Linked DNA regions of Pseudorhodoplanes sinuspersici. The protein of the gene in region 1 interacts with the protein of each later gene in a pairwise test. Links are inferred from orthologs where the notes say so. Each region holds a gene or a part of one and is shown on either strand. Other genes may lie near its edges. The genes, in order: ccmE and CAK95_RS07575.

Region 1 (15,885 bases):
GGCGTCGCGCCGGTGGTTGCGTGCTGGTCAGCATCAGTGACAGCGGCATCGGCATTGCCCAGGAGGCCTTGCAGAAGCTTGGCCATCCCTTTGAGCAGGTCGAGAGCCAACTGACAAAGACGCATCATGGCTCGGGACTTGGCCTTGCAATCGCAAAGTCACTGGTCGAGTTGCATGGGGGACGCATGCGTATCCGCTCAACCCCGGGCGTCGGCACAATCGTTCAGGTCCGACTGTCCGCCGACGGCCCATGCAAAGGTCAGATCGCAGCTTGAGCAACGCCGACGGGACCCAGCAAGAGTTCGAATCGACGGCGTACCCGCATTTGCGTCTCGGTCACATGCGCATCAAGGGTCGCGAAATCGGGAACGTCGCCGGCTCGGGCCAGAAGCCGCAACAGACCCGGATCGGTTTTCTTCGGGTCGAACGGACCTGACAGGCAAAGCCGCAGGATCTGACTGAGATTCTGATAAAGCTGCACGGCGGGACGCAAGACTTCGGAATCTTCGCGCGATAGCAAACCAAGCCGCGTGGCCCGTTCAAGAACCTTCGACGTCGAGGGATCCAGAATGTCCGGATGCTTGTCCGCGTGAACAAGCTGAAGGTATTGCACGATGAATTCGATATCGATCAAACCCCCGGCCGCGTATTTCAGATCCCAGCGATTGCTTTCGCCTCTCTCCGATGCAATAGCCATCCGCATCTCGAAAGCATCTCCGGCAATCACGCGTTCGTCGCGTGCGCGCGCCAGCACGTTGCGGATGACGCCTTCCACTTCCTCCGCAAAGCCCGGCGTCGCCGACACGACGCGCGCCCGGGTCAGCGCCATATGTTCCCAGGTCCAGGCTTCATCCGTTTGGTAGTCGCGGAATGAATCGATCTTGGTTGCCACAGGTCCGGAGCGTCCCGACGGCCGAAGGCGCATATCGACGTTGTAGAGCGCACCATAATTCGTCTGCGAAGTCAGAGCCGAAATAAACCGCTTGGTGAGCCGCGCGAAATATTGCGCGCCATAAAGCGACCGCTCGCCATCGGAGTCCGGATGGGCTTCATCGAAGTCATAGACCATGATGAGGTCGAGATCGGAACTCGCCGTCATTTCCCGCCCGCCGAGCTTGCCGAGCGCGAGCCACGCAGTCTTCTGCCCCCGAAGACGTCCGTGTGCCTCTGCAAACAGCTTCTCGATGCCGCGGTGGAGCGCACGGATGATCACATCGGCAAGCCGTGCGAAGGCTTCGCCGGCCTGCTCCGCTGATACAGTCCCGGAAAGAATCCGCACGCCGATCAGGAACATGTGCTCCTGCCCGAACAGACGCAAGCGGTCTAGGATATCCTCATACGAAGCGGCTTGATCGAGCGACCGCGCCAACTCCTTGGTAAGGGTCTCCGCGTCGGGCAGCATGCCGAAAAAGGCTGGATCGATCAGCGCATCCATCACCTGTGGCTGATGAGAGAGAATGTCGGCCAGCCGGGGCGCCGTTCCAAGCATTAAAGCCACGAGCGCGAGGAGATCGGGATTTTGCAACAACAGCGTGATCAGCCGGCCGCCGCCGCCGGCATGCAGTCCCGCAAGAAAGCGGTCGAACGCCAGCACCGCCTGTTCCCGGTTCTCTGTGCGGGCCAGTTGTTCGATCAGCGGGTGGACAAGGGCGCGCAGCTGCGATCGTGCGAAATCACCGCGCAGAGCAAGATATTTTCCGCCAAACCAGCCGCGGACAATTGCGGACACCTCAAGCGGATTGCGGAAACCCATCGCCGAAAGTCGGTCGAGCGTTTCACGATCGTCCGCATCTGCGGGGAATTGCAGGCTTTGATCCTGCGGCTGTGATGCTGATTCAAACAGCCTGGAATATTGCTGCTGAACGTCGCGCAAATGCCTCAATAGCGTTTCGGAGAAAGCTGCGACGCTGTCGAACCCGAGAAAATGCACAAAAGATGTAAGTTGCTCATTCTCGGATGGCAGCGCATGCGTCTGCTCATCCGCGACCATCTGCAACCGATGCTCGACGCGCCGCAGGAAAAGATACGCATCTTCGAGATCGCGTTTCGCAACCTGGCCGACCCACTGGCCGTCGGCAAGCGAGGTCAATGTTGTCAGAGTCCGCCGGTCTCGCAATTCCGGGTGGCGGCCACCGGCGATCAGTTGCTGGGTCTGGACGAAGAATTCGATTTCGCGAATGCCGCCCCGTCCGAGCTTGATGTTGTGACCTGCGACGGCGATTTCGCCATGCCCGCGATAAGCGTGGATTTGCCGTTTCATCGCGTGGATATCGGCCAGCGCAGCGAAATCCATATATTTGCGCCAAACGAATGGCGATAACGCCTTTAGAAATGTCTCGCCCGCTTCGATATCGCCGGCGCAAGGGCGCGCCTTGATCATGGCCGAGCGTTCCCAGTTCTGGCCGCGGTGCTCGTAATAGTCGAGGCCTGCAGGCACTGAAATCGCAATGTGGGTCGAAGCAGGATCGGGCCGAAGGCGCAGGTCGACACGGAAGACATAGCCGTCGGCCGTGCGCTCTTGCAGCAATTTCACGAGCCCGCGCGTGATCCGAATATAGAGCGATTGCGGCTCGGTATCTGCGGGAATGGCAGGCGCATCGGGATCGAAGAAAACGATCAGGTCGATGTCGCTCGAATAGTTCAGCTCGAACGCACCCATCTTGCCCATGGCCAGCACGATGTAGCCGGAGCCGATTTCCGGGCGCGAAGGATCGGCGGGTGCAAGGAGTTCGCGGCGCGCGGCATTGTTGAGAAGGTAACGAACCGCACCCTGCACCGCGCAATCGGCGAGTTCGGTGAGCGCGTGCGTTACCTGCATCACCGGCCAGACGCCGCCAATATCGGCGAAAGCGATCAGGAGTGCGGCCTCCGATTTCATATGGCGTAAGGCGCGCATCGCCTCCGCTTCATCATCGGTGGACGACAGGATTGCGCGCCCGGCTTGAAGCAGATCCTGGAAATGACGATCGGGTTCGGCCAGCAAGATGCGAAGAAGCCGCGTCGCATCCGCACGGACCAGGTCCCATAGATACGGCGAATATTCTGCAACGCCTGCGAGCAATTGCAGTGATTTGGGATGGGCGGAAAGGATTTGCTGCAGCGGAGCCGTCTCCGCCGTTGCCTCAAGCTCCGCCAGCCAGGCGTCGACTTTGGCTGATACGGCAATGGATGGCGGGAGAAAAGGTGCTTCGGCAATCCGCGCGGCAAGGGAATCCGCGGCGGAAATGGCCGTGTGGGAAGAGGATTGTTGGGCGCTACCGCCGGGTTCTTTGCTCATCACGCCTCGATCACGATGCTTTTGGATCGAATCGATCCAAAAGCATAAAACGTGATCGATTCTAATAAGTTAGAGCATGATGGCGTCGAAAACCGCTTCGCACTTTTCGGCATCATGCTCCTGGATTAAACCACTCGACACGGAAATGGGAGGTTTATTGCTTCCCGACCGGAGACTGCGTCAGGTCCCGCCGCTCGGGCAGGCCTTGTGTTTGCGGGCCAAACCGCGGCAGGATCAGCGTGGCGCGAAGGCCAGGCGCATTGTCTTCCAGCCGCAATTCGCCGCCATGCAGATGCGCCACTGCTGCGGTCAGGCTCAATCCCAAGCCGGAACCCGGCACGGAACGGCTCTGTTCCAGCCGCACGAAGCGTTCCACCGCGCGCGATCGGTCGGCCTCAGGTATACCGGGACCACGATCGCTGACGCTGAGCAGCACACGGTCGTTCTCCAGCGTCGCAGTCACCAAGACCTCAGACGGCTTTCCATTGGCCTTGGCCATGGGCGCGGCATATTTGATGGCATTGTCCACAAGGTTGGCAAGCGCCTGGCTGATCAGCTCTCGATTGCCATGGAGGGTCACCGCCGCCGGCGCGGAGACTTCAAGCGTCAGCCCCTGCTCTTCCGCCAGCGGTTCGTAGAGTTCGCCAATGCTGCGCGCAGCTTCGGCGGCATCGAATTCCACCATATTGCCGCGCGCCTGCCCGGCTTCGGCGCGTGCAATCATCAACAGAGCGTTGAAGGTCTTGATGAGCGAGTCCGATTCATCGATCGTTGTTTCCAGCGCCGCGCGATAGTCGGCTTCGTTGTGCGAGCTGCGCAGCGCTTCCTCCGCGCGATTGCGCATGCGCGTCAGCGGTGTCTTCAGATCGTGGGCAATATTGTCGGAAACTTCTTTCAGACCGCCCATCAGGGCTTCGATCCGGTCCAGCATCTCGTTCAGATTATGGGCGAGACGATCGAGCTCATCGCCGCTCCCGCCAACCGGCAGACGTTCGGAAAGATCGCCGCCCATGATGGTCCGCGTCGTCTCGGTCATCGCATCGACACGGCGCAACACCCGCCGTGCGACAAAGAAGCCTCCGAGCAAGCCGAGGAAAATCACCGCAGCGGCCGACCATTTGCCGGCATCAAGGACAACGTTGTAGAGCCGGTCGCGCTCCTCGAGATCGCGCCCGACCAGAAGCTTGAAACCGCCTGGCAGTTGTGAGACGCGGACCAATGCGCGATGAAGCTCGGAAGTCTCGCTTTCCTCGATGCGGCGATAGACTGTCTCGGTCCAGCCCGGTTTATCGAGGACGCCGGTCGGAAGCGATCCGACGTTTCCGGCAAGACCATCCCCGCTCGGGCTCGTCACGAGATAGAGGCTCGAGCCGGGACGCCGCGAACGTGCTTCGATGATAAGAGTAAGGCGCCGGATGCCGCCCGAATTGAATTGCTCTGTGAGGCCAGCCACTTCCGCATTCACCACTTCCGTCACCTGTTCGGTGAACAGGCGCTGGGTATTGAACGCGAAGTAGCCGAGAAGAAAAAATGCAAACAGCGCGAAGACGGTCAGATAGGCCAGCGTCAGCTTGAACGCGGTTGTCCGGAACAGCTTGCCGAGCGCCCCCACGGCCTTCAGCGCGCGCCGTCGCGGACCATATAGCCGGCGCCGCGGATCGTATGCAGCAGCGGCTGCGAGAAGCCCTTGTCGATTTTCGAACGCAGCCGCGAGATATGCACGTCGATCACGTTGGTTTGCGGATCGAAATGATAGTCCCAAACATTTTCGAGCAGCATGGTGCGCGTCACCACCTGCCCGGCATGCTTCATCAGATATTCGAGCAAGCGGAATTCACGCGGCTGCAGCAGGATTTCTTCGGTGCCGCGCATGACACGATGTGACAGGCGATCGAGTTCGAGATCGCCGACGCGATAAACGGTGTCTTCGTTCCGGCCACCGCGGCGGCGAGCCAAGACTTCGACACGCGCCAGCAATTCGGAGAATGAATAAGGCTTCGGCAGATAATCGTCGCCGCCGGCCCGCAAACCTTTAACACGATCGTCGACCTGTCCGAGGGCTGACAGAATCAGCACCGGCGTTTCGACTTTCTTGTCGCGCAATTCACCGATGACCGACAGGCCGTCGCGCTTTGGCAGCATGCGATCGACGATCAGGACATCGTAATTGCCATCAAGGGCCATGGCGAAGCCTTCCTCGCCATCTGCGGCATGGTCGGCAACATGGCCGGTCTCGCGGAAAGCCCGGACCAGGTAATCCGCTGCATCGCGGTCATCTTCGATGATCAGCAAGCGCATGGTTTCGGACTGTCCCACGTGGTCCGAAAGGGCATCGCCCGTCGCGGGCGATTTTGCAAGCTGAGAACTGGACCAGAGATAAGACATGATGAAGGGGGTGGCGACTCTTGAAGGTTACTCCGCCACCCCCTCACCTAACCCCGATCCGGCGGGGGCGACGGTAGCCGGTTTCGGGGTAGAGAAGTGGGGACGGGTTTTGAAGCCCGCCCCCCGGGTTTCGTGGCACCGGCGGGGGCGACGGTAGCCGGCATCACGTCCCTTACTTTTGCGTGCGGCCCAAAGGCCGCACGCTGATCGCTTTAGGCACGGCCTGCCGGCAGTGCGACGAAGCGGGTGCCTTCACCGGACTTCACGCGCATCAGCACGGTGCGCTTGTTGTCCTTGCGGGCGTCAGCGAGCGCCTTGCGGACGTCAGCCGGGTTCGACACCGCCTTGCCGGCCACCTCCAGGATCACGTCACCGGTCTTGAAGCCGCGTTCCGCGGCAGGACCGTCCGGCGACACGCCGGTCACGACCACACCTTCGGAGCCCGAACCGGCAACGGAGCCGGCCGGCGCAAGCTGCAGACCGAGAGCAGAACCCTCGTTCAGCGAGCCGCGGTCATCGCCACCGCGAGCACGCGCTTCCACCTGAGCCGGCAATTCGCCGAGCGTCACGTTGACCGTCTTTTCGCTGCCACCCTGCTGAAGAGTCAGCTTGACCGAATTACCCGGCGCCATCGAACCGATGCGGCGTGCGAGTTCGCGGGCATTGCCAATCTTCTCACCATTGACGGCGGTGATGACATCGCCAGCCTTGACACCGGCCTTCACGGCAGGGCTTCCGGGTTGCGGCTCGGCAACGAGCGCGCCATCCGTATTCTTGAGGCCCATGCTGTCAGCAATGTCTTGCGTCACCGGTTGGATCTGAACGCCGATCCAGCCACGCGTGACCGAGCCCTTGTCCTTGAGCTGGGTGACGACAGAATCGACCGTCGCGGCAGGAATAGCGAAGGCGATACCGACCGAACCACCCGACGGCGAGAAAATCGCCGTGTTAACGCCAACGACGTTTCCATCGATGTCGAAGGTCGGGCCACCGGAGTTGCCTTTGTTCACCGGCGCGTCGATCTGCAGGAAGTCGTCATACGGGCCAGCGCCAATGTCACGGCCGCGAGCAGACACGATACCCGCCGTCACGGTTGAGGACAGACCGAACGGATTACCCACCGCCAGCACCCAGTCACCGATGCGCGGCGCCTTGTCGGCGAGCTTGGCATACGGGAAGTTATTGCCATCGACTTTTATGAGAGCAAGATCGGTGCGCGGATCGGTACCGATGACCTTCGCGGTATAGGTCTTGCCGTCGTCGGTCTGCACGTCGACTTCATCAGCCTTGTCGACGACATGGTTGTTGGTCACCGCATAGCCGTCCGGCGAAATGAAGAAGCCGGAGCCTTGGCCGGTTGTCCGCTGACGCGGGCCGCGCTCACGCGGGCCACGGTTTCGCGGTCCTTCCGGAAACATGTCTTCAGGCATGCCATAGCGGCGGAAGAAGCGCTCAAAACCTTGCGGAAGCTGGCCACCCTCGAAAGATGAATTCTCAGGTGACGCATTCACTTTCACGCGGACGGAAATAACCGCGGGCTTCACCTTCTCGACAATGTCGGCAAATCCAACCGGACGCTGCACCGTTTGCGCCTGCTGCGTCACATTCTGTGCGACCGCGGGATGGCGGGCCGCATCGGGAGCAACAAACAGCGCTGCTGCACCGAGACTTAAAATGGTCGTACCGAGCAACATCACCCGGCGTCCTTTTAGAAAACCACCCTTGCTCGGCTGGCTTGGTGTCATGGGGTCCACTCCATTCGTAAGCTAAAATTCCACCGGTATTTGACACTTCGCGAGAAGCGATCCCGGCACCGTTCGAAGCCTAAGATGGGGGAAGTCTCCTTACGGACACCTGTCGGCGGAATTAAACTTTGGTAATGGTGAGAGACAGAGAAAATCAAATAAAATCAATAAATTAAGCCTTGGTTCGCGGGTCTTTGTTGAGCAGCGTGGTAATGCGCGCCTCTTCTTCCGGGGTCAGAGGCGCCTGGTGCCCTGACGAATCGGTCGCCAAGGGGCGGCCGCGCTGACGCCGCGCCATCATCAACAAAACCAAGCCGCCAAAGACAAGCAATCCGGTTGGCAATGCCCACAGCAGCGCCGTGCGCCAATTCAGCGGCGGGTTCAGCAGGACGAAGTCGCCATAGCGCGCCGTGAGAAAGTCCAGCACCTGTTGGTCAGAGTCGCCCGCCTTTAGCCGCTCGCGAACCAGCAACCGCAGGTCGCGGGCCAACGGCGCGTCGGAATCGTCGATCGATTGATTTTGGCACACCATGCAGCGCAATTCGCGTGAGAGGTGGCGCGCCCGTTGTTCAAGCGCCGCATCGGGGAGGATCTCGTCGGGCTGCACGGCCGATGACGGAGCTGCATACAACAAGGCCAGGGCAACGATCACCGCAACGAAACGCAAGAGCTGCATCGCCCTACTCCGCCGGCTGCAAGGCCGGCTTCTTGGCCGCCCGCGGTGCACCGACGCGCAACCGCCGATCCGACAGCGACAAGGCGCCGCCCAGCACCATGACCACCGCACCCAGCCAGATCAGCAGCACCAGCGGCTTGTGATAGAGCCGCACCGCGACCGAACCATCAGCGGCAACATCGCCGAGCGACAGATAAATCTGGCTGAAGCCACGCGTCAGCAAGGCCGCTTCGGTCGTCGACGAACTGCGGGCCTGGAACGTCCGTTTCGACGGCTCGAGCACACCGATCGTGGTGCCTCCAGAGCGCACCGTGAATTTTGCAACAAGCTCGCGATAATTCGGTCCCGGCCGCGAGGCGAGATTGTCGAATGTCAGATCATAGCCCCGAACGGATACCGCCTGACCGGGCTTCATGGAAAGAATGCGTTCGGCGCCGTAATTGGCTTCGCAGGCAATGCCGAGCAGGCACACACCAAGTCCGAAATGCGCAACGGCCGTCCCAATCGAGGACCGCGGCAAACCGGCAAAACGGCGCAACGATACTGCGAATGGCTGACGAAAGAGCTGCACGCGTTCGGCCAGATCAATCAGCGAGCCAGTCATTGCAAAGAAGGCGACGCCGATCAGGAATGGCGCCAGCACCGGACCGCCCCACTCGATGGCAAAGGTGACAGCCATGGCGATCAGCGCGACGGCGAAGGCCAGCATCAGGCGCTGTGCCGCCCCGTAAAGATCGCCGCGCTTCCACGCGAGAAGCGGACCGAACGGCATCGCGATCATCAGTGGCAAGAACAACGGACCAAAAGTGGCATTGAAGAATGGTGCGCCGACCGAAATCTTGTCGCCGGTCAACGCTTCAAGCGCCAGTGGATAAAGCGTGCCGACGAAGACCGTCGCACAGGCGGTCGTGAGGAACAGGTTGTTGAGGACCAGTGCGCCTTCACGCGAGATCGGCGCGAACAAGCCGCCCTGCTTCAGCGACGGCGCACGCCACGCATACAGCGCGAGCGATCCGCCAATGAAGAAGACGAGAATGGCCAGGATGAAAACGCCGCGCGTCGGATCGGTGGCGAAGGTGTGAACCGAGGTCAGGACGCCCGAACGCACAAGGAAGGTGCCAAGCAGCGACAAGGAGAAAGTCAGGATCGCCAGCAGGATGGTCCAGACCTTCAGCGCGTTGCGCTTCTCCATCACCACCGCAGAATGTAACAACGCGGTGCCGGCGATCCACGGCATCAGCGATGCATTCTCGACCGGATCCCAGAACCACCAGCCGCCCCAGCCGAGTTCGTAATAGGCCCAATACGAGCCCATCGCGATGCCGAGTGTCAGGAACATCCAGGCCGCCAGCGTCCAAGGCCGGACCCAGCGCGCCCACGCGGCGTCGATGCGCCCTTCGATCAAGGCCGCGACGGCAAACGAAAACGAAATCGAAAAGCCGACATAACCGAGATAGAGCAGTGGCGGATGCACCGCGAGGCCGATATCCTGCAGCACCGGATTGAGGTCACGGCCCTCGAATGGTGCTTGTGCCAATCGCGCAAAGGGATTTGACGTTCCCAGGATGAACAGCTGAAAAGCCGCCGCGATCCATGACTGCACACCAAGCACGTTGGCGCGGAGCGACGGCGGCAGATTGCGCCCGAACACCGCAACCAGCGCACCGAACAGGGCAAGGATCAGTGCCCAGAGCAGCATGGAGCCTTCGTGATTGCCCCACACGCCGCTGATTTTATAGATCAGGGGCTTCGCCGAATGCGAGTTCTCGAACACGTTGACGACGGAAAAATCGGAGGTGACGTAGAGCACCGTCAGCATCGCGAACGACAGGCCGACAAATGCGTACTGCGCAAGCGCGGCCGGCTCGGCAACGCCCATCAGCACACGGTCATTCAACCGCGCGCCAATCATCGGCAGCGTTGCCTGAATGATTGCCAGCGTCAGCGCGAGGACGAGGGCGTAGTGACCGATTTCGGCAATCATTTTGGCGTCACCTGAGATGCACCTTGCGCCTCCGGCGCCTTGCCGTAATCGTCTTTCCAGTGGCCCTGCTTCTTCAGTGCGTCGGCGACTTCCTTCGGCATGTAATTCTCATCATGCTTGGCCAGCACGTTATCGGCGCGAAATGAAGTGCTATCGATCAACCGGCCTTCGGCCACCACGCCCTGCCCTTCACGGAACAGATCCGGCAGGATCCCGCGATAGGTGACGCGGATGGCATTCTTTCCATCGGTGACCTCAAAGACGGCATCGATATCCTTGCGTTGCAGGCTGCCCGGCTGAACGAGCCCGCCGAGACGGATGCGCGAGCCAGCCTCCACTTTCTTTTCGACGATGTCGGTCGGCGAGTTGAAGAACACGATGGAGTCGCGCAAGGCGGTCAGCACCAGCACGGCCGCAATCGCCAGCACGACCAGCCCAGATCCGATCAACACCAGACGCCGCTGCTTGCGCGTCATTTAAATCCTGCTCCTAAACTCAACCATCAATGCCGAGCCCCTTTGCCAGGTCGTCAAGACGCCTGCGCTTGTCGTCGTCACTTCCAATCGCATTGCGCGCGTTGACCAGGGCTTCGCGCGCTTTGTCAGCATCGCCCATCACGACATAGGCGCGAACCAGTCGCAACCAGCCCTCGAAATCGGCGGTGTCGGTCTTCAGCCGCTCCGCCAGCCGATCGACCATACCGCGCACCATCTGGGTGCGCTGCTCCGGCGTCAGTTGCTGGGCGGCCGCCATATCCTCCTGTGTTGGTCCCGGCTGCGGCGCCCTGGGTTCGACCGCGATGCCTTTCGGCGGCTCACCCTTGTCGACCCGTGCCAACGATTGCACGACCAGCGGCCGGAATGGCGCATTGGCCGGCGCGCGGGCCAGCATGGCGCGCCAGATCTGTGCAGCCTCTTCCGGCCGGCCATCCTGCTCGGCGGCAAGACCGATGAAATATTGTGCCTTCAGGTGATTGGGATCGATTTTTAAAGCACGTTCGAAACTCGCCTTGGCGTCGGCTGTCACGATACTATTGCCAGCCGCGACCATCGCCTCGCCGAGGTCGGCCTCGCGATCGGCCGAAGCTCCAAGAAGCCGCAAGGCATTGGCCCGTGCGCGCACCGCATCATTGTAGCGGCCCATCCGCATATAGACCGGAGCGACGACATCCCACCCCCGACCGTCCTCCGGATTGCGCTCGAGATGGGCTTCCACCTGCGCCACCATGCTTTCGATCGAGCGCTGTTCCGGCGGCAAATCGAGCCGGGCCGCCAGCGGAGCGCCGGGAAGATGTGGGGAACCCCAGTTGATGTACAGCCCGGCAGCGATCACAGGCAGCGCGATCAGAGCGGTCAGTGCCGCAACCCTCCGCCGCCAAAGTGAGCCGGCGACCTCCGAGGAAGGCTGAACCTCCCTATCGGCGGCGCCAAGCAATCGCCTTGAAATTTCCAGCCGCGCCGCCTCCGCCTCGCTGTCGGCGATCAATCCGGACTTGCGGTCACGCTCGACTTCGTCGAGCTGGTCGCGATAAACCGCGACATCATAGCCATCCGTCGCCGCCTCCGGAGGCCGGCGCGAAAGCGGCCACAACACGGCGAAAATCGCCGCCGCCGTCATCAGGGCCAGGATCAGGAACAGGGTCATGCGTCCGCGTTACATCACGGGCGGACGGCGCCCGCAACTAGGCGGCAATCACGCTTTCGCGGCCAGCTTTTTCTGCTCGCTGGCCACCGCCACCTCGCCCGATTTCAGCAGCAGCGAGGCATATTCCTGACCGAACACCTTGGCGCAGAACCGTACCGCAGCGTCGAGTTGCGACTGCCGGAACGCACGATCCGATTCGCCGGCATTGCGCAGGTTTTCGACGAGGCTGGGCGTCGTCGTGTCGAGATAGTGCTGCAGGTCCGACCAGGTGCGCGAGGTCAGTTCGTTGACCGCAAGCTCGTTCGCATAAACGCGGCAGGTCTTGACGAATTCAATCAATGCCTCGGTATCGCCAACCTCGTTGATATCGATGGTCGAATGCGGCGCGATTTCCTTGATCGGACGGGGCCGCAGCAGACGGCGGACGCGGCCGGTGAGGCTTTCGATCTCGTTCTTGAGCAGATCGGAAACCTGCGTCCGCAGCGCAGCGAGACGGCGGCTCCAGGGCGAGTCATGCGTCAGGTTGATTTCGCTCCGCATGCCACGTGCGGCATCGTGAATGCCCTTGAGCAAGGCGCCGGTTGCAAGCCCGCGGCCGGTACGCAGCTCGGCCTTCAGTTCGCCGGTCATGCGTTCGATTTCGGCGAATACGATCTCAACCGCTGCCGAGTAAGGCCCTTCGGCAATTCGCGAGGCGTGATCACTGCCCGCAGCGCGGGTCGCGAGCCGGATCAATTGCCATGGCGCGGCGAGACGGCTCATCGTCATGACCAGCGTGTAGACAAAAAGCTTCGACCCTCCTGCGACCGGCGAATCGATCAGCTCTTTGACCTCGACAACCGGCGCGCCATCGAAGACCTTGATATGTCCAGGCAGCTTTGATCCGAAAGTGGCAAGAACGTCACGCGACTTGATGATGGTGAGGATGGAGGCGATGTCGGTCAGCGCGCGCGGCGTATTGATCTGGCCGGTCAGTCGCCGCTTCAATCTTTCATCGGCATGCGCGGCGGCAAGCGCTTCTTCCATGCGGACAGCCGTGCGGTCCTGAAAAGCCCGCGCCAGTTGCTCCGCCCGCTTGGGTTCGCCGTTGTCGAATGCGAGCGCGACCTGGTCCGTGACCGCCTTGGCTTCGCCCGGCATGAGATCGCGGCAGATCCAGTCCCAAACCGGTTCGAGGATGACACGCGCAATGCGGCCGGGGTGATTATGGGTCGCGCTGTCGTCGACAAGGAAGGGTTCAAGTGGCTGGAAGAACAGACGGCTGAGATTGCCGGGCCGTTTCGGCCGTGCATGCTCGCGCGCGTCGCGCCGCAATTCCTGCAACACGAGTTCCGCGCCAGGCGTCTCTTCGCCCCGCAGCAGCCCGCGCTCCAATTCCGTCATCAATAGGTTACGCGCGTCGGGACTGAGATCCCGAAGAAACTGTCGTAACCGCTCGACAAGGAGGCCGCCGGACATACGCATCACTCTACGCTTGCACTCAAGACGTGAGTGATACGCGAGGTGCGTTAAAAACGGGTTAGGTGCTCCGGTGGGTTACGCCACCGGCGTCCAACTTCCATCCGGATTGCGGCATGCGGCACCGCGCGCGATCTGCGGCCTGCCGTCGATATAGATGGTGTGGGTATAGTCGCGGCACTGCATTCCGCGACGGTCATATTGCGGGCCCGGCACGATCGTTCCGCGGCGACCGGAATCAGGGTTCTCCCACGCCGTCGGGGCGCCGGCAGGGCCGCTTTCGAGTGCCTGCATCTGCGCGTAATAGGCGCGCTGCTTGTCCTCATCGTCCATGGCCGCGCCAATGCGATTGCCCAGCAAGCCACCAATCGCGGCACCGGCAACACCGGCCGCCACGCGCGAGCCAGTGCTACCGCCGAACTGCGAACCGATCGCCGCGCCAGCGAGCGCGCCAACCAAAGTTCCGGTATTTTCGCGAGGTCCAGTTCCGGTTTCGGGGTTACCAGCACAGCCGGCAAGGATGGCCGACGCCACCACAATGGTACCAATTAAACGCATGAAACGCCCCTTCCCCGATTCCCCCGGTACGCCGCAAGGCTCGCGGCAGGCATTCACTTAACTACAGGGAATGCGGCGATTGTCAGGCCGCGGCCCCTTTATCCGGCCACCGATATAGACACCAAATCGTAAAGAAAGCGGTTCGCGTCAGGCGGCCGGCAGGACCAGTTCCGCCCGCAGGCCACCAATCGGCGCGGTCCCGAGCGTGAATGTCCCGCCATACAGCGCTGCGAGTTCCACCACGATCGAAAGCCCGAGCCCCGAGCCGGGTTTTGTCTCGTCCAGCCGGCGTCCCCGTCGCGTCACCTGTTCGCGCTCTGCGGGCGAAAGGCCCGGACCATCATCGTCGACAATGATCCGCACGACTTGCTGATCCGGCTCGGCCCGTTCCTTCAGAACCTCGATGGCGACCCGCCACTGCGCCCATTTGCAGGCATTGTCGACCAGATTGCCGACCATCTCCTCGAGATCCTGACGCTCGCCACGAAAGCGCGCATCCTCCGGGACATCGACCTTGAGGCGAAGATCCTTGTTGCGATTGGTCTTCTCCATCGTCCGTGCAATCGCCAGCACCACCGGCGCGACATCGGTGATCGTGCCGATCACCGTCAATCGCGCCGCCATGCGCGCGCGCTCAAGATGGCGGGCAATCTGGTCGCGCATGATGTCGGCTTGCTCGCTGACTTTTTGTGACAGTGGATCGTCGGCACGCGAGGATGCTTCATTCATGAGAACGGAGAGCGGCGTTTTCAGCGCGTGCGCGAGATTGCCGACATGGGTGCGCGCGCGTTCGACGATTTCGCGATTGGCATCGAGCAAGGCATTCGCTTCGCGCGCCAAGGGCGCAATTTCGACGGGGAAGCGGCCTTCGAGCCGTTCGGCCTGGCCGGAGCGAATGGCGGCCAGCTGTTGCGAAATGCGTTTGAGCGGGGACAGCCCGAATTGAACCTGAAAGCCTGTCGTCAGCAGGAGGACAAGCCCGAGACCGCAGAAGGTGACGATCAAGGCGCGGTTGAAGCTTCTGATATCGTCTTCGATTTCCGCTGCGTCGCCGGCCACCGCGACGAGATAATGGCCCTCTTCGCCGAGATCGACCGTGCGTTCGACCAGCCGCAGTTTCTGGTCTTCTGGCCCGTTGACATAGCCCGAGCGCACACCGAGTGCCGCAGCGGCGGTCGGCACAGGCAGGCGAGGCAGACCGCCATCCCACAGAGACCGAGAGGCCCGGATATCGGGCTTCGCACTGTCGAGCTGCGTCACCTGCCAATACCAGCCCGACAACGGCAATTCGAACAGCGGTTCGCTGACGCCTTGCGCCAGCTTGTCATCGGGTGTTTCGGGCGCGGCCAGATCGGCGACAAGCGTGCGCAGATAAACCTGCAGCCGTCCATCGAAGGCGCGCTCCACCGCCTCGCGATAAAGCGACGACAATAAAATGCCAGTGACCAGGATGATCGCGAGCGTCCAGCCGGCGGCCCAGAGAAAGAGCCGCAGCGCCAGCGAGTTAGCGCGCATCGCTCACCGACCTTGTCATGGCCGGGCATAGCCGTCCAAGACGGCGTCGTTGACGCCTTGTATCCCCGGTGTCCCCGGCCATCCACGTCCTGTCTTTGCCGCCAAGCGAAGACGTGGATGCCCGCAACAAGTGCGGGCATGACAGCTGATAGCTAGCGCGCATCGGGCGGCGTCAGCAGATAACCGAGCCCGCGAACGGTCTGAATGACATCGACGCCGAGCTTCTTGCGAATACGGCCGACAAAAACCTCGATGGTGTTGGAGTCGCGGTCGAAGTCCTGATCGTAAAGATGCTCGACCAGTTCGGTCCGCGACACGACACGCCCGGTATGATGCATGAGATAGGAGAGCAGCCGGTATTCGTGACTGGTCAGCCGCACGGGGCTGCCATCGACCGCCACCCGCCCGGTCCGCGTATCCAGCCGCACCGGCCCGCAATTGAATTCGCTCTTGGCGTGTCCGACCGAGCGGCGCAGCAGCGCGCGGACACGCGCCAGCACCTCCTCCATATGGAAGGGCTTGGGCACGTAATCGTCGGCCCCGGCGTCGAAGCCCTGGACCTTGTCGCTCCAGCGGTCGCGCGCGGTCAGCATCAGCACCGGCGTTGCACGGCCGGCCCGACGCCAGGATTCCAGCACCGAGA
Region 2 (15,693 bases), 2.4 Mb from region 1 along the record:
ACGGCGGCAACCTTCGGTGCGCTGAGCCTGTGGGGATACACGACGCAGCGGGATATCTCCGGCTGGGGTTCGTTCCTGTTCATGGGCCTGATCGGCGTCATTCTTGGAGCGCTGGTCAATTTGATCTGGCCCAATGGCATGCTGCAATTCGTCGTGTCGATCGTCGGCGTGCTGGTCTTCGCCGGCCTCACCGCCTACGACACCCAGCGGTTGAAGAACGAATACGTCTACGGCCAGATGGAAGGCGACACCCGGGAGCGTTCGGCGATCATGGGCGCGCTGTCGCTGTACCTGAACTTCATCAACCTGTTCACGCTCCTGCTGCAACTTCTCGGCCAGCGCGAGGAATAGGCATGACGGAGACGTAACAGCCGGTCTGTCCGCCTCCAAAACGATTAATATTGCCGAAATTTAATAGGCCCCGGCTGGTTCCGGGGCCTTTTGCTTGAGCGGGAACTGCTGGAAACCGTTCGTGCCGTCCATTACATTACGGGCGACCCGGCTGCCGGATTTCCGGCGGCCAGACCGGCCCGGCGGTATCCGGGCGTTCGAGAGGGAATTCCAATGTCGGATTTCGACCGGAATGTCGCCGCCCGGGGCGGTTACGCGGACCGCGCCGTCGCCTACGATGCCGGCCTGCGCGCGCACATGATCCGCGTCTATAACTACATGGCCTCCGCCGTCGCTTTGACCGGCGTTGTGGCCTATCTGACTTTTCAGATGGCTGTCGTGACCAACGACGCGGGCGCGATCACATCACTGACGCCGCTCGGCCAGTTCATGTTCGGCGGCATGTTCATGTGGGTGCTGATGCTGGCGCCGCTGGCCTTGGTGTTCTTCCTAAGCTTCCGCATCCAGACCCTGGACGCCGGAACGGCACGGCTGCTGTTCTTTGTCTATGCCGCGCTTCTTGGTCTGTCGCTTGCGACCATCTTCATGGCCTATACCGCCACATCGATCTCGCGCGTGTTCTTCATCTCCGCCGCCGCCTTCGGTGCACTGAGCCTCTATGGATACACGACACAGCGTGACCTGTCGGGCATGGGCTCGTTCATGATCATGGGTCTGATCGGCATCATCATCGCGAGCCTCGTCAACCTGTTCCTGAAGTCGAGCGGCCTCGACTGGGCGATCTCGGTGATCGGCGTCCTTGTCTTCGCCGGCCTGACCGCCTGGGATACGCAGAAGATCAAGGAGATGTATGACGGGAACGATGACAGCCAGTCCGCCGGACGCAAGGCGGTGATGGGCGCGCTGTCCCTGTACCTCGACTTCATCAACCTGTTCCTGATGCTGCTGCGTCTGGCAGGCGACCGCCGCTAACGCGAGCATTGGCCCAAGTGATACGACAACGCCCCGGTCCAAAAGCCGGGGCGTTGTCTTTTGTACTCCTAACCCCTGCTGAAACTTCATGTCTCCTGCCGTTATCATCCGCACCGCCACGCCCGCCGATATCGATGACATCACCGCAATCTACGCCCACGCCGTAGAGCACGGCACCGCCTCCTTCGAGATCGAGCCGCCGACCATCGCGGAAATGGCGATGCGTCAGAAAAATTTGCTGGATGGCGGCTTTCCCTACCTCGTCGCTGATGTGGGCGGTACCGTAGCGGGTTATGCCTATGCCGGGCCGTATCGGCCGCGCATCGCTTACCGTCACACCGTCGAGGACAGCGTCTATGTCAGTCCGCGTGCCACACGCCGCGGGATCGGTCGCTTGCTTTTGACGGAACTGATGACAAGGTCGGAAGCGTGCGGCTTTCGCCAGGTGGTCGCGGTGATCGGCGATTCGCAGCAGACCGCATCGATTGAATTGCACCGGAGCCTTGGATTTTCGCCGGTTGGGACGCTTAAAAACATTGGCTTTAAGCACGGACGCTGGCTCGACACCGTGCTCATGCAGCGCCCGCTCGGTCAGGGCGCGGACGCTCCGCCGTAATTGCCGTCAGACGGCGACCAGACTGAGCTTCTTGTCGAAGACCCGCAAAACGCGTTCAAGTTCGTGACCGCGGCGCATGATCAACCCCGTCGCAGAAATCACACTATAAGCACCCTGCCGGCGTGCCAGTTTCGGATCCTTTTCGATGCGATAGAGCGGCACTTCCGAGGCACGGCGAAACACCGAAAATACGGCGCGGTCTTTTGTGAAATCGATGGCGTAATCGCGCCATTCGCCTTCGGCGACTTTACGGCCATAGACATTCAGGATGCGGTCGAGTTCGCGACGATCGAATTTCACGTGACTGACCGGTGCGGGCGCCGACGCAGCAACTGCGCCCGCGCGTGGCTGGCTGGGTTCGGTTTCGCCCGTTAAGCTCATGGGCACCTCCTTCCTTCCTGTTTCGTGACAAGTTTATGATTGCCCTTGCGGCGTCGCGCCGCAAGACCCCTCATACGCATCAAAGCGCGGGTATCACGAAAAGAAAAATGCATGGCAATTCAAACGTGTGATGCGATAACGCGGGGTCACGGCTTCGTGCAACGGACCACAATAAGGCCCAATTTCGGTCCTGCACTCGCCCCTATAGACTGCAAGATGTAGAGCTTACGACCCGGTCCGGAAGAGCTTCGGATTCCTCAGCCCCCAGCCCCCCGGGGTTCAACGGATCGGGTCAATTCTACCGCGTACGGTTCAATCCCCAATTGCTTCAAGGCCGGCTTCCGCCGGCCTTTTTTTATTCTGCAATTTTTTGGATACGCTATTAGAGAAACATCTAAAGCGTTTTCGAGCGAAGTGGGCACCGGTTCGCGTGAAGAAAACGCGTCAAAACATCTAGCGGAGCTCTGCCGCTCCGCCGCCCAAGACATTGCCGGGTGCTTCAAACTTTCCGGCTTGAACCACGGCCACCATTGCATCGACATCGATTCCGCTTTTCACGACGTCCGACACCGATTTGGTGAATTGTAGTGCGTCACCATTCCAGTTGCCAAGTTTGACCCAGCCACGCACCACATTCGTATACGTCACAGTATGTCCGCGGTTTTCGCCGCGACCGATTTGCACCGGCACCTGCCGTTTAATGGGACAGAGCCACACCTCACCGGACTGGCCGGGTACTTTTGCGGCTGCGACATCGACGGTCACCTTGCCATTGGCAATGGCGACGTTCACCGGCAATGCTATAGCGGCGCTTTTGCGCGCTGTGCTCACGGCGCGTTCGATCGCAGCCTTGTCATTGCCAAGAACATGGGTCACGCCGTTGATGACGGCCTGCGGGGTGTAAACCGCGCGATCGCCACGCAAACCGGCATAAGCCCGTTGCCGCTTGGAATGGCCCGGCAGCGCCAACGTGTCCTTCCAGCCGAGATAATCCCAATAATCGACCGACAAACTAATCGGCAGGATCGTCGGATCCTTTGCCAATTCGCCGAGGAGCTTGTCAGCGGCCGGACAGGACGAACAACCTTGACTGGTAAAGAGTTCAACAACGACACGTGAATCGGCAGCGGCCCGGCCGGGCGTAAGCGCAATCAAGGCGCCACAAATCGCAACGAGAAGCGTTGTGAATACCCGATAATGCATAAGGCTGTAACTCAACGACTCACAATGAAATGCCTGCGCCGCCACGTCCCTGATAATGGCAGCGGCCATAGCCTGCCACTCAATTCCAAGTGACAGGCTGTGATCGCATCATTGATGATCGGCAGAACAGCGGCAAGACCGGCGCTATGCGAGACGCCGGTCTTTTTTACCTCAGGTTGAGCGCTCAGGCCGCAAGCTGACGCAGCACGTATTGCAGGATGCCGCCATTCTTGAAGTATTCTAATTCGTCCAGCGTATCGATCCGGCAAATCAGCGGTACCTCTTTCTTGGTGCCGTCTGCCATCTCAATTTCTGCCGTCAGCGTCTGGCGCGGCCGCAAATCTCCCTCAATCCCGCGAATTGTGACTTGCTCGCTGCCGTTCAGGCCAAGAGTTTGCCAGGATGTGCCCTCTTCAAACACCAGCGGCAACACACCCATGCCCACGAGATTGGAGCGATGGATGCGCTCGAAGGATTGCGCGATCACCGCGCGAACGCCGAGCAAAACCGTACCTTTCGCCGCCCAATCGCGCGACGAGCCAGTGCCGTATTCCTTGCCGGCAAAGATCACGAGCGGAACTTTTTCCTGCTTATAACGCATTGCCGCGTCGTAAATTGGCATCTGCTCCTTATCCGGATAGTGGATGGTCACGCCACCCTCGACCCCCGGCACCATTTGATTCTTGATGCGGATATTGGCGAAGGTGCCGCGCATCATCACTTCGTGGTTGCCGCGACGCGTGCCGTATTGATTGAAGTCGATCGGCTTCACGTGATGTTCGACCAGATATTTTCCAGCCGGCGAGTTCAGCTTGATCGAACCGGCCGGAGAAATGTGGTCGGTCGTAATCGAATCCAGGAACAGGCCCATCACACGCGCGTTGATGATGTCTGTTGGCGGCGTCGGGCGCGGCTGCATGCCGACGAAATAGGGCGGATCCTGCACATAGGTCGAGCCGCTGTCCCAGGCATAGGTCAGGCCGCCGGTCACCGTGATCTTCCGCCAGTTGGCATCGCCCTTGAACACATTCGCATATTTCTTTGCGAACAGTTTTTTGGTGACGTTTCTGCGGATGAAGGAGGCAATTTCCTTTGCTGTCGGCCAGATGTCCTTGAGGAACACCTTCTTGCCCTGCTTGTCGGTGCCGAGCGGTGTCTTGACCATGTCCACCTGCATCGACCCGGCAATGGCGTAAGCGACAACGAGCGGCGGTGAGGCGAGATAGTTCGCCCGCACGTCCGGATTGACGCGGCCCTCGAAATTGCGATTGCCGGACAGCACGGCAGCCGCCACGAGATCGTTGCCATTGATGGCCTTGGAAATTTCTTCCGGCAGCGGCCCTGAATTGCCGATGCAGGTGGTGCAGCCATAACCGACGAGGTTGAACCCAAGCTTGTCGAGATCCTTTTGCAGGCCCGAGGCGGCGAGATACTCGCCGACGACCTGCGAGCCCGGTGCAAGCGACGTCTTCACCCACGGCTTGGCCTGCAGACCCAATGCCGCCGCCTTACGCGCAACAAGACCCGCACCGATCATCACGCTCGGATTAGAGGTATTGGTGCAGGAGGTAATGGCTGCAATGACAACGTCACCGTTGCCGAGATCATGCGAGCGGCCTTCAACCGGGACGCGCGTGTCGAGCTCGCCGGGTTTCTTGAATTCCTTGTCCATCGCATTGCTGAATTCCGTTTTCACGGCTTTCAAGGCAACGCGGTCCTGCGGACGCTTCGGCCCGGCAAGCGACGGCTCCACCTTGCCGAGATCGAGTTTCAGCACATCGGTGAAGGCGGGATCGGCGGTCTTCGCGGTCAGGAACATGCCCTGCGCCTTGGCATAGGCAGCAACCAGCTTCACGCGATCTTCTTTGCGACCGGTGTCGCGCAGGAATTTCACCGTCTCGGCGTCGACCGGAAAGAAGCCGCAGGTCGCACCGTATTCCGGCGCCATGTTGCCGATGGTGGCGCGGTCGGCGATCGCCAGATCGAGCACGCCGGGGCCGAAGAATTCCACGAACTTGCCGACAACGCCGCGCTTGCGCAGCATTTCCGTCACGGTGAGCACGAGGTCGGTCGCGGTCACACCTTCCTTCAGCTTGCCGGTCAGCTTGAAGCCGATCACTTCCGGCAGCAGCATCGACAAAGGCTGGCCCAGCATCGCTGCTTCCGCCTCAATGCCGCCGACGCCCCAGCCGAGCACGGCGAGACCATTCACCATCGTGGTGTGCGAGTCGGTGCCGACCAGCGTATCGGGGTAAGCGATCTCGGCATTCTTGGCCTTGCCGCCGACCATGATCTTGCCCTTGGCGGTCCAGACGGTCTGCGACAGATATTCAAGATTGACCTGATGGCAGATGCCCGTGCCGGGCGGCACGACACGGAAATTGTCGAACGCCTTCTGCGCCCATTTCAGGAAGCGATAACGCTCCTGGTTCTGCTTGTATTCCTCTTCGACGTTCTTCTTGAACGCAGCATTGTCGCCGAAATAATTCACGATCACCGAGTGATCGATGACGAGATCCACCGGGACCAGCGGGTTGATCTTCTTGGGATCGCCACCCAGCACCGTCATCGCGTCGCGCATCGCCGCGAGATCGACCACCGCCGGGACGCCGGTAAAGTCCTGCATCAGCACGCGCGCCGGGCGGAAGGCGATTTCGCGATCCGAAGATTTCTTCTTCAGCCAGGCCGCTACGGCGAGGATGTCGTCCTTGGTGACCGTGCGCCCGTCTTCGTTGCGCAGCAGGTTTTCCAGCAGCACCTTCATCGAGAAAGGCAGCTTGGAGATGCCTTTCAGACCGTTCTTTTCTGCGACGGGAAGGCTGTAATAAGCGTAGGACTTGGTGCCGACCTTGAGTGTGCGGCAGCAATTGAATGAGTCGAGCGAGGTCATGGGATGGTCTTCCGTTTGTTCCGGTGCGGGCCAAATTATCTAACGCATTGAAAAGGCGTAGTTTTTGGCGCGCCGGCATCGCGCAGGTCGTATCGTGGGTGTCTTGGCAAGAAGCGGTCTAAGGTGCGGCTTATAAAATCTTTTTCAGCGATCTGCCATATGAACCATCGCCTTCAACAGCATGACAGATTGCGACGATGCGCATACGCGGACGGACCTGTAAGTGACTGAGGTGATGACCCTTTCCGCGGAGGCGCTGTGCTGCCAGCGGGGCGGACGCCAGGTCTTCGAATCTTTGAGCTTTTCTGTCGCATCCGGCCGGGCGCTGCTGGTGACGGGCCGCAATGGCGCCGGCAAGTCGTCCCTGCTGCGAATGATCGCCGGCTTGCTGCGAATTGCCGGCGGCAAACTGACCCTGTCTGGCGGCGATGACGAGCGCAGCATCGGCGAACAGGCCCACTATCTTGGACATCTCGACGCATTGAAGCCGGCTTTGTCGGTCGAAGAAAATTTGTCGTTCTGGACCAGGTATCTCGGTGGCGACGGACAGCCGCCGGACGCGCTGGCGGCCGTCGGGCTTGATTCGCTGGCGCACTTGCCGGCGGCTTATCTGTCGGCCGGGCAGAAACGGCGGCTGTCGATCGCCCGTCTGGTAGCGATAAAGCGGCCGCTCTGGCTGCTGGATGAGCCGACCTCGGCGCTCGATACCAAGGCTCAGGCGATGCTGCTGGCGCTGATGCAGGCGCATCTTGCCGGCGGCGGCATGATTGTCGCTGCGACCCACCTGCCGCTCGGCCTCGATGGCGCGACTGAATTGCGGCTGGAGCAGGTGCCATGAGCGGCCTCGGCGCTCTCTTTCTCCGCGATATCCGGATTGCCATCCGCATCGGCGGCGGTGCGATGATCGGCGTGCTGTTCTTTATGCTGGTCGTGACGCTGATGCCGTTCGCGATCGGTCCCGATCTCGCGCTGCTGACGCGCATCGGGCCGGCGATCCTGTGGCTCGGCGCCTTGCTGGCAAGCCTCCTGGCGCTCGACCGGCTGCTGGCCGCCGATCAGGAAGACGGCTCTCTCGACCTTTTGACCATGGGCAATGCGCCGCTGGAGCTCGCCGTCGGCGTGAAAGCTTTGGCGCACTGGCTGACCACCGCTTTGCCTCTGGTGATCGCCGCGCCGCTGCTGGCGCTGTTCCTCAATCTCGACGGCGCGGCGACCGGGGCTGTGGCAGCCACCTTGCTCGTCGGCACACCGGCGCTGACCTTCATCGGCCTGATCGGGGCAGCGCTGACGGTGACGCTCCGTCGCGGCGGCCTGCTTCTGCCGGTCCTGATCCTGCCGCTGGCGGTTCCAGTGCTTATCTTCGGAGTCGCGGCCTCGAATGCGGCCGTGGTCGGACCGGTGACCTTCGGGACGCCCTTTACGATCTTGTGCGCGCTGACACTCATGTCGCTGGTCGTTGGGCCGTTTGCAGCGGCGGCCGCCCTGCGGGCGGGGCAGGAATAGGGGCTGCCGGACCTTTGATCACGTTTTCGTGTAGATGCTATCGATGGCTCCCCATTTTACGACAAAGAAAAAAGACAAACAGGACTTAGCCGGAAAGCCCCGATGGCCTTGATCGACCTCGCCAATCCGACACGGTTTCTGTCGCTCACCGGGCGCATCCTGCCCTGGCTGGCGGCGGCGACGGCGCTCGTCTTCGCCTATGGCTTCTGGCTCACGGCCGGCGCGCCCGACGATTACCAGCAGGGCGCGACCGTGAAGATCATGTTCCTCCATGTGCCGTCCGCCTGGCTGGCGATGTTCGGCTGGGTGGTGATGAGCATCGCTGCGCTCGGCACGCTGGTGTGGCGGCACCCGCTCGCCGATATGGCCGCCAAGGCCGCCGCGCCGATCGGCGCTGCTTTCACGCTGATCTGTCTCATCACCGGCTCGCTGTGGGGCCGGCCGATGTGGGGCACCTACTGGGTGTGGGACGCGCGCCTGACGTCCGTGTTCGTTCTGTTCCTGATGTATCTCGGCGTGATCGCGCTTTGGCGCACCATCGACGATCCGACCCGCGCCGGACGCGCTGCCGCGATCCTCACACTCGTCGGCGCGATCAATATTCCGATCATCAAATTCTCGGTCGACTGGTGGAACACGCTGCATCAGCCCGCATCGGTCGTGAAGATGAGCGGGCCGGCGATCCATCCGACCATTCTGTTGCCGCTGCTGGTGATGGCGATCGCCTTCACGCTGCTGTTCATCACCTTGCATCTGGCCGCCATGCGCAACGAAATCCTCAAACGCCGCATCCGATCCATGCACATGATGCAGGCGGAAGCCGCACCGGGACGATAGACGGATCACGACGATGGACCTCGGACCGCACGCCACATTCATCATCGCCGCTTATGCGGCGTCTGTATTCATCCTTGCGCTGCTGATCGGCTGGATCGCGATCGAGAACCGCTCGTTGAAGCGCACGCTTGCCGATTTCGAAGCGCGCGGCATCACGCGCCGCTCGGACGAACGTAAATCCACACTCCATAAAGCCGAACCGCATCAGTCGCCCGCATGAGCATCGCGTCCGAAAATTCCAGCACTGGATCGCGCCGCAGACTTCTCGTCGTTCTGCCGCTGCTGGTGTTCATCGCGCTGGCGGCGCTGTTCTTCTATCGCCTCGGCTCCGGCGATCCCTCGCGCATTCCATCCGCATTGATCGGCCGGCCGGTGCCGCAAACCGATCTGCCACCGGTTGCAGGCCTCGTGCAGGATGGCAAACCGCTACCCGGCATGAACGCGGCGGACTTCAAGGACAATGTAACGCTCGTGAATGTCTGGGCGTCATGGTGCGTGCCCTGCCACGATGAAGTGCCGATGCTCGACGAACTCGCCAAAGACAAGCGCATCCGTCTTGTCGGCATCAACTACAAGGACCAGGCTGACAATGCGCGCCGCTTCATCGGCCGCTACGGCAATCCATTCAGCGCCGTCGGCGCCGATCCGAACGGACGCGCGGCGATCGAATGGGGCGTCTATGGCGTACCGGAAACATTCGTCGTCGGCCGCGACGGCCGCATCGCCTACAAGCTGGTCGGCCCGATCACCGAGACCAATCTCAAGACGACGCTGATGCCGGCGATCGAGAAGGCGCTGGCGGCAGCACCTGCCAAAGCCGACTGACGCCGCTACGGCTTGACCATCAGGTAGCCGCCGATGCCGACCATCACCCCGCCACAGGCCACGCGCGCTGGCCTCGCGAGCGGCAGCATGCCGACCTTCTCGGCGATCGACCGCGCCGCCATCGCATAGGCGATCTTGACGCCGCCGACGGCAACGAGCGTGATCGCGGCGATCACCCCAAGATCAAGCGCATCGAGCGTCGGAATATCGATAAAGACCGGAAACAGCGCCGCATAGAACAGGATCGCCTTCACATCGCCAAGCGTGAGAATGAAGCCGGCAAGAAAGCTTGCGCCCGAACCGCCCCAGCAATGCGGCATCTGCCATGACGTGGATGCGTTGCTGCGGATCAGGCCGATGCCGCACCAGATCAGATAGATCGCACCAAGATAACGCAGGCCAGCGAACAGACTGCCCATAATCTCGGACAGGGCCGTCATGCCGGCAACGGCCAGCGCGACGAAAACGAGATCGGCAAAGGCAATGCCGAAAGCTGCGGCGATGCCGCTGCGCACACCGAGCGATGCCGAACGCAGCACCACAAGGGCGACGCTGGAGCTCGGCAGCGCCGCCAACGCCGCCATCACAACAAACAACGCCGCTGCGGCTGCAATCGTCACGGCGCGTCGGTCTTCACCGCGTATTTCTGCAGCAGCGGAAACTGCGCCAGTGCGAAAGCGAAGGTGATCGGCACGAAACCGAAGGTCTTGAAGGCGACCCAAAAATCGGTCGTCTGCGTGCGCCAGACGATCTCGTTCACGATCGCCATGGCCACAAAGAAACCGATCCATCGCACCGTCAGCTTGCGCCAGCCCTCGTCAGTGAGATGAAAGACCGAATCGAAGGCGATCTCCAGGAACGGCTTGCGGAGAATGAGTCCTGCCAGCAGCACGACGGCAAACAGCAGATAGATGATCGTCGTCTTCATCTTCACGAAGACATCGTTGTGCAGAACGATGGTGAGCGTGCCGAACACAACGACGATGAAGGCCGTCACCAGCGTCATGATCGGAAAGCGCTTGATCAGAGCGTAAGAGATGAGAATCGCGATCACCACCGCCGCCATGAAGACGCCTGTGGCCCAGAAGATGCCGGCACGGCCATTGACGATGAAGAACAGTATCAGCGGCCCGAAGTCGAGCGCGAGCTTCACGAACGGATTGAGCTGGGCCTTCTTAGGTGTGGCGCTGTCGGACATGTCGCTCTCGTTCTTTGTTAGTCATCCAGCCCGGCAATCGCGCGGGCAAAGTCGCGGGCGGTGAACGGCTGTAAATCGTCGATGCCTTCACCGACGCCGATGAAATGGATCGGCAGTTTGAATTTTTCGGCGATGGCGACAAGAATGCCGCCGCGCGCTGTGCCGTCAAGCTTGGTCATGACAAGGCCGGTCACACCCGCGGTCTTGCCGAAAGCTTCCACCTGCGAGATCGCGTTCTGCCCGACGGTCGCGTCGAGGACGAGCAGCACAGCATGCGGCGCAGAAGGCTCAACCTTCTTCATCACGCGCACGATCTTCTCAAGCTCGCTCATCAGTTCGGTGCGGTTCTGCAGCCGCCCTGCCGTATCGATCAGCAGCACATCGACGCCTTCGGCCTTCGCTGCCGTCAGCGCATCAAAGGCGATGCCGGCGGCATCGGAGCCTTGCTCGCGGGCGATGACCTTGGCGCCGACGCGTCCGCCCCAGATCTTCAATTGCTCGATGGCGGCGGCACGGAAGGTATCGCCGGCGGCCAGCATCACCTTGTGACCTTCGCGGGTAAACTTTGCGGTGAGCTTGCCGATCGTGGTGGTCTTGCCGGAACCGTTGACGCCCGACACCAGAATGACGAAGGGTTTCGCGCCTTCGATCGACAAGGGCGCGGCAACCGGCGACAACACCTTCTCGACCTCAGTGGCGACCACCGTCTTCACTTCGCTCTCGTCGATGTCCTTCTCGTAGCGCCCCTTGGCGATCGCCTCACTGATGCGCGCGGCCGTGGTCACGCCGAGATCGGCACGGATCAGCGTGTCCTCGATCTCCTCCAGCATGGCGGAGTCAAGCTTGCGTTTCTTGACGAGATCGCTGATCGCGGAACCGAGCGAGGCAGACGTGCGCTTGAGACCACTGCTGAGGCGCTGCCACCAGCTTTGGCGTTTTTGTTCCGGGGCGTTGTCTTGAGTGCTGTCATTCATGGGCGCGGCCGTGATAGCGGTTTGCGCATGACTCCGGAAGAGATGGAAGCGCGACTTCTTTACCGCGATGGGCTGATGCTGGTGCTCGACAAGCCGGCGGGCTTGCCCGTGCATCGTGGCCCGAAGGCGGCAGGGATGAAAAATGTCGGCGCGCTGGAGGATCATTTCGGCGCTCTGCGCTTCGGCCTGCCGCGCGCGCCGTCGCTAGCGCACCGGCTGGATCGCGAAACCTCCGGTTGCCTCGTCTTGGGACGACACCGCAAGGCCTTGGAATCGCTAGCCAAGCTGTTTCAGGCCGGAAAGATCGGCAAGACTTATTGGGCTTTGGTCGAAGGCGGCCCGGAAGAGAATGAGGGCACCATCGACCTGCCGCTCGGCCGCCGGGACGAAAATCGCGGCTGGTGGATGAAGGTCGATCCTGCCGGCCAGCCTTCGGTCACAACATGGAAGGTGATGGGGCGTGCGGATGGTAAGACCTGGCTCGCGCTCGAGCCTGTCACCGGCCGCACCCATCAACTTCGCGTCCACTGTCAGGCCAGGGGCTGGCCGATCGTCGGCGACAGCATCTACGGCACCGCGCCGCGCTTCGGCGGACCGATCCTGCATCTCCTCGCCCGCGAGATCGTGGTGCCGCTTTACAAGAATCGCGATCCGATCCGCGTCACCGCGCCGGTGCCACCGCATATGCGGGAGGGATTGAAAGCGTGCGGGTGGGTGGAGGATGACAAGGCTACATGCTCCGCTCATTCCCGCGAAAGCGGTAATCCAGCGGAAAAAGATCTGGGTCCCCGCTTTCGCGGGGACGAGCGGAACTGAGCGTTCCGCCAAGAGCAGCTACAACTTCTCCGCTACCATCACGCGGCCGGTCGCAGCAACGGCGAGCTCGCCCGCTTCATTGAGCACGCGGCCCTTCATCTCCGCGACATCGGCTTTGCCGGATGATGTCGATGTCACTTCGGTCACTTCCCATTCCAGCGTAATCGTCTCGTCGGCGAAAACCGGCTTGTGAAAGCGCAGCGAGAAATCCAGCCCGACCACATCGGCGCGTTGTGAGAAATACGTCGCCGGCAATGCCATCAGATGCGCAGCCGTCTGGGTGCCGCTGACGATCAGCTTCTTGTAGCGACTACCGGCGGCGACGATCTCATCAAGATGCAACGGATTGAAATCGCGCGCGGCGCGGGAGAAGGTCTTGGCCTCCTCCGGCGTCATGGTCAGGCTTTCCGAGAATTTTTCGCCGACATGAACGCGCATTGAGCCTCACGCTGCGATCAGACGGCGGCCATCATGTCCCGCGATCCGCAGGTTGACGATCTGCCCAGCCTCGCTCACATCGGAAATGCGGACCGGCGTAAAGTGCTCAGTGCGACCGATCATGTCGGACTCGATCAGCACACGCCGCATACGCCCGGTTTCGGCATCGAGATGCTTATGCAACGCGGCGTCACCCTTCTCGCGCAAACGCCGCGCGCGATCCTTCACCACATCGCGTGCGAGCTGCGGCATGCGCGCGGCCGGCGTGCCGGGCCGCGGCGAGAACGGAAAGACATGCAGATGGGTAAGACCACATTCGTCGACGATATCGAGTGAACGCGCAAACATGTCGTCCGTTTCGGTCGGGAAACCGGCGATAATATCGGCGCCGAACACCACGTCAGGCCGCAGCGACCGCACGCGTTCGCAGAATGCAATCGCATCGTCACGCAGGTGCCGGCGCTTCATTCGCTTGAGGATCATGTCATCGCCGGCCTGCAGCGACAGATGCAGATGCGGCATCAGCCGCGCATCGGATGCGAATACATCGAGCAGATCGTCATCGGCCTCGACCGAATCGATCGACGACAGACGCAACCGCTGCAGTTCCGGCACATGCTTGAAGATCTGCTTTACCAGCGCGCCAAGCTTAGGCGTGCCGGGGAGATTCTGGCCGTAGCTCGTGATATCGACGCCGGTCAGCACGATCTCGCGATAACCGTTCTCGACCAGATGGCGCACCTGCGTGACGATCTCGCCCATCGGCACGGAGCGCGAATTGCCGCGTCCATACGGGATGATGCAGAAGGTACAGCGGTGATCGCAACCATTCTGGATCTGCACTGTCGCCCGCGCGCGGCCTTCGATGCCGTCGATCAGATGCAGCGCAGTTTCGCGCGCGGCCATGATGTCGTTGACGACGATCTTCTCTTCCGCGCCGATGCCGAAGGCGCCATCCTCAAAAGCGCGCCGCGTATCCGCCCACGCCGACACATCGAATTTCTCGGTATTGCCGACGACGCGATCGACTTCCGGCATGGCCGCGAAGGTCGCGGGCTCTGTCTGCGCGGCGCAACCGGTGACGACGATGCGCGCATCCGGCTTCTCACGTCGAAGCTTGCGGATCGTCTGCCGCGCCTGCCGCACGGCCTCCGCCGTCACCGCGCAAGTGTTCACCACCACCGCGTCGGCCAATCCGGCTTCGCTCGCCTTCTGCCGCATGATCTCGGATTCATGCGTGTTAAGACGGCAGCCGAATGTGACGATCTCGACGCTCATGACGTCACGCCGTTGCCGCTGCGTTGAACAGAGCAGGATCGAAGATGCCGTCGAATTCGAATGCGACCGAGCCGGTCATCAGCACATGATCGTCGCGTTCGCGCCATTCGATCACAAGGTCGCCGCCAGGCAGCGACAGCCTCACCTTGCGATCGGCACGGCCGAGCCGCGCGGCCGCGACAGCCGTTGCACAAGCGGCAGAGCCGCACGCCTTGGTCAGACCCGCGCCACGTTCCCAGGTGCGCATGACGATGTGGTCGCGCGACTTGATCGTGGCAAGCGTGATATTCGCCCGGTCCGGAAAGATCGGATGATGCTCAAGCATAGGCCCGAACTTTTCGAGATCGTAGGCATAAGGATCGTCGACCCAGAACACCGCATGGGGATTGCCCATGTTGACCACCGACGGCGTATGCAGGATCGGCGCATCGATCGGACCCACCTGCAACTCGATGCCGCGCGTATCGCGGAACTCCTCGGCCAGCGGGATGTCCTGCCAGCCAAAGCGCGGCTTGCCCATATCGACGGTGTAAGTGCCGGGCTCGGAACCGCGCCAGCAATTGATCAGGCCGGCTTTGGTTTCGAAGGTCAGCGCGTCCTTGCCGGTTTCCTCGAACACGATGGAGGCGACACAGCGCATGCCGTTGCCGCAGGCGCCGGCTTCCGAACCGTCATTATTATAGATGCGCACGAAGCTTTCGGTGCCGGCCGCCCGGGGCGGGTACAGCGCCATCAATTGATCGTAGGGCGCGCCATTCGGTGAGGCCACGGCGCGGGCATCCTCGGCGGTAATCACGCCGGGATGCGCGCGCAGATCGACGACGACGATCTCGTTGCCGATGCCGTTCATCTTGACGAATGCGTGGTTCGCGAGCGCGCTCATAATTTGTGCCGTTGGCCGGGACTTGGATCGAATGGCGTTTATATGGGCCAATCGGACCCCTTTGGCCAGTCACCGAATTTCGCCCGACTGTTGCAGGATCGACGGCATAAAAGGCGTTGCCGCATGTTACGACATGAAAAGGTCGGCATCGATTCGGATCATGATGCGGCCGGTTCATGGAGTATCCCTATGTTGTCTGCCCGATCGATGGTCGCCACCTTTCTGGCGCTCGCGATCACGTTCAGTAGCGGGCATGCTGGCGCGCAAGCGTCTGCGCAGCCCTCGCAAGATTCAAGCAAATCTGGCGAAAGCGAATTTGGCGTCGAAATTACTTTGCCCGAAAAAACCGTGGTTTATCTGACCGGGTCGGGCACCTGGGATACGGCGTACGACACGCTGGTCGACGCCTTCAAGACCGTTCATGAGTATATCGACAAGCGCGGCCTGAAGCCCGACGGCGACGCGATGATGATCTATACCGGCGCCGACGATACCGGTTTCGATTTCAAGGCCGCCGTGCCGATCATG

What was found.
Region 2: the proteins of ccmE (region 1) and CAK95_RS07575 interact in binary tests that used the Escherichia coli proteins (3 or more experiments, as listed by UniProt). The link is inferred for Pseudorhodoplanes sinuspersici from one-to-one orthologs.

Annotation. Positions count from the first base shown.
Region 1 is NZ_CP021112.1:3,936,893-3,952,777, reverse strand. What follows is about bases 8,804-11,740. They hold ccmE (cytochrome c maturation protein CcmE), read right to left. Parts: upstream 10,544-11,740; coding sequence 10,064-10,543; downstream 8,804-10,063. Other genes in these bases: ccmI (c-type cytochrome biogenesis protein CcmI), read right to left, coding at 10,563-11,711; CAK95_RS19170 (heme lyase CcmF/NrfE family subunit), read right to left, coding at 8,804-10,067. Also shown: CAK95_RS19200 (sensor histidine kinase), read left to right, coding at 1-275; CAK95_RS19195 (bifunctional [glutamine synthetase] adenylyltransferase/[glutamine synthetase]-adenylyl-L-tyrosine phosphorylase), read right to left, coding at 260-3,277; CAK95_RS19190 (sensor histidine kinase), read right to left, coding at 3,432-4,889; CAK95_RS19185 (response regulator transcription factor), read right to left, coding at 4,895-5,575; CAK95_RS19180 (Do family serine endopeptidase), read right to left, coding at 5,875-7,407; CAK95_RS19175 (cytochrome c-type biogenesis protein), read right to left, coding at 7,580-8,083; more of CAK95_RS19170, read right to left, coding at 8,088-8,803; CAK95_RS19155 (hypothetical protein), read right to left, coding at 11,760-13,169; CAK95_RS19150 (RT0821/Lpp0805 family surface protein), read right to left, coding at 13,248-13,727; CAK95_RS19145 (ATP-binding protein), read right to left, coding at 13,875-15,242; CAK95_RS19140 (response regulator transcription factor), read right to left, coding at 15,395-15,885. UniProt on the Escherichia coli protein: Heme chaperone required for the biogenesis of c-type cytochromes. Transiently binds heme delivered by CcmC and transfers the heme to apo-cytochromes in a process facilitated by CcmF and CcmH.
Region 2 is NZ_CP021112.1:1,530,037-1,545,729, forward strand. What follows is about bases 7,141-9,885. They hold CAK95_RS07575 (heme ABC transporter permease), read left to right. Parts: upstream 7,141-8,018; coding sequence 8,019-8,753; downstream 8,754-9,885. Other genes in these bases: ccmA (heme ABC exporter ATP-binding protein CcmA), read left to right, coding at 7,141-7,251; ccmB (heme exporter protein CcmB), read left to right, coding at 7,248-7,916; ccmD (heme exporter protein CcmD), read left to right, coding at 8,767-8,973; CAK95_RS07585 (DsbE family thiol:disulfide interchange protein), read left to right, coding at 8,970-9,578; CAK95_RS07590 (LysE family translocator), read right to left, coding at 9,584-9,885. In the rest of the region: CAK95_RS07535 (Bax inhibitor-1/YccA family protein), read left to right, coding at 1-351; CAK95_RS07540 (Bax inhibitor-1/YccA family protein), read left to right, coding at 565-1,323; CAK95_RS07545 (GNAT family N-acetyltransferase), read left to right, coding at 1,412-1,939; CAK95_RS07550 (DUF2794 domain-containing protein), read right to left, coding at 1,946-2,320; CAK95_RS07555 (DUF1223 domain-containing protein), read right to left, coding at 2,774-3,523; aconitate hydratase AcnA, read right to left, coding at 3,708-6,413; more of ccmA, read left to right, coding at 6,649-7,140; more of CAK95_RS07590, read right to left, coding at 9,886-10,198; CAK95_RS07595 (septation protein A), read right to left, coding at 10,195-10,776; signal recognition particle-docking protein FtsY, read right to left, coding at 10,794-11,750; CAK95_RS07605 (RluA family pseudouridine synthase), read left to right, coding at 11,778-12,566; CAK95_RS07610 (MaoC family dehydratase), read right to left, coding at 12,585-13,004; tRNA (N(6)-L-threonylcarbamoyladenosine(37)-C(2))-methylthiotransferase MtaB, read right to left, coding at 13,011-14,282; dapF (diaminopimelate epimerase), read right to left, coding at 14,287-15,165; CAK95_RS07625 (GyrI-like domain-containing protein), read left to right, coding at 15,355-15,693. UniProt on the Escherichia coli protein: Required for the export of heme to the periplasm for the biogenesis of c-type cytochromes.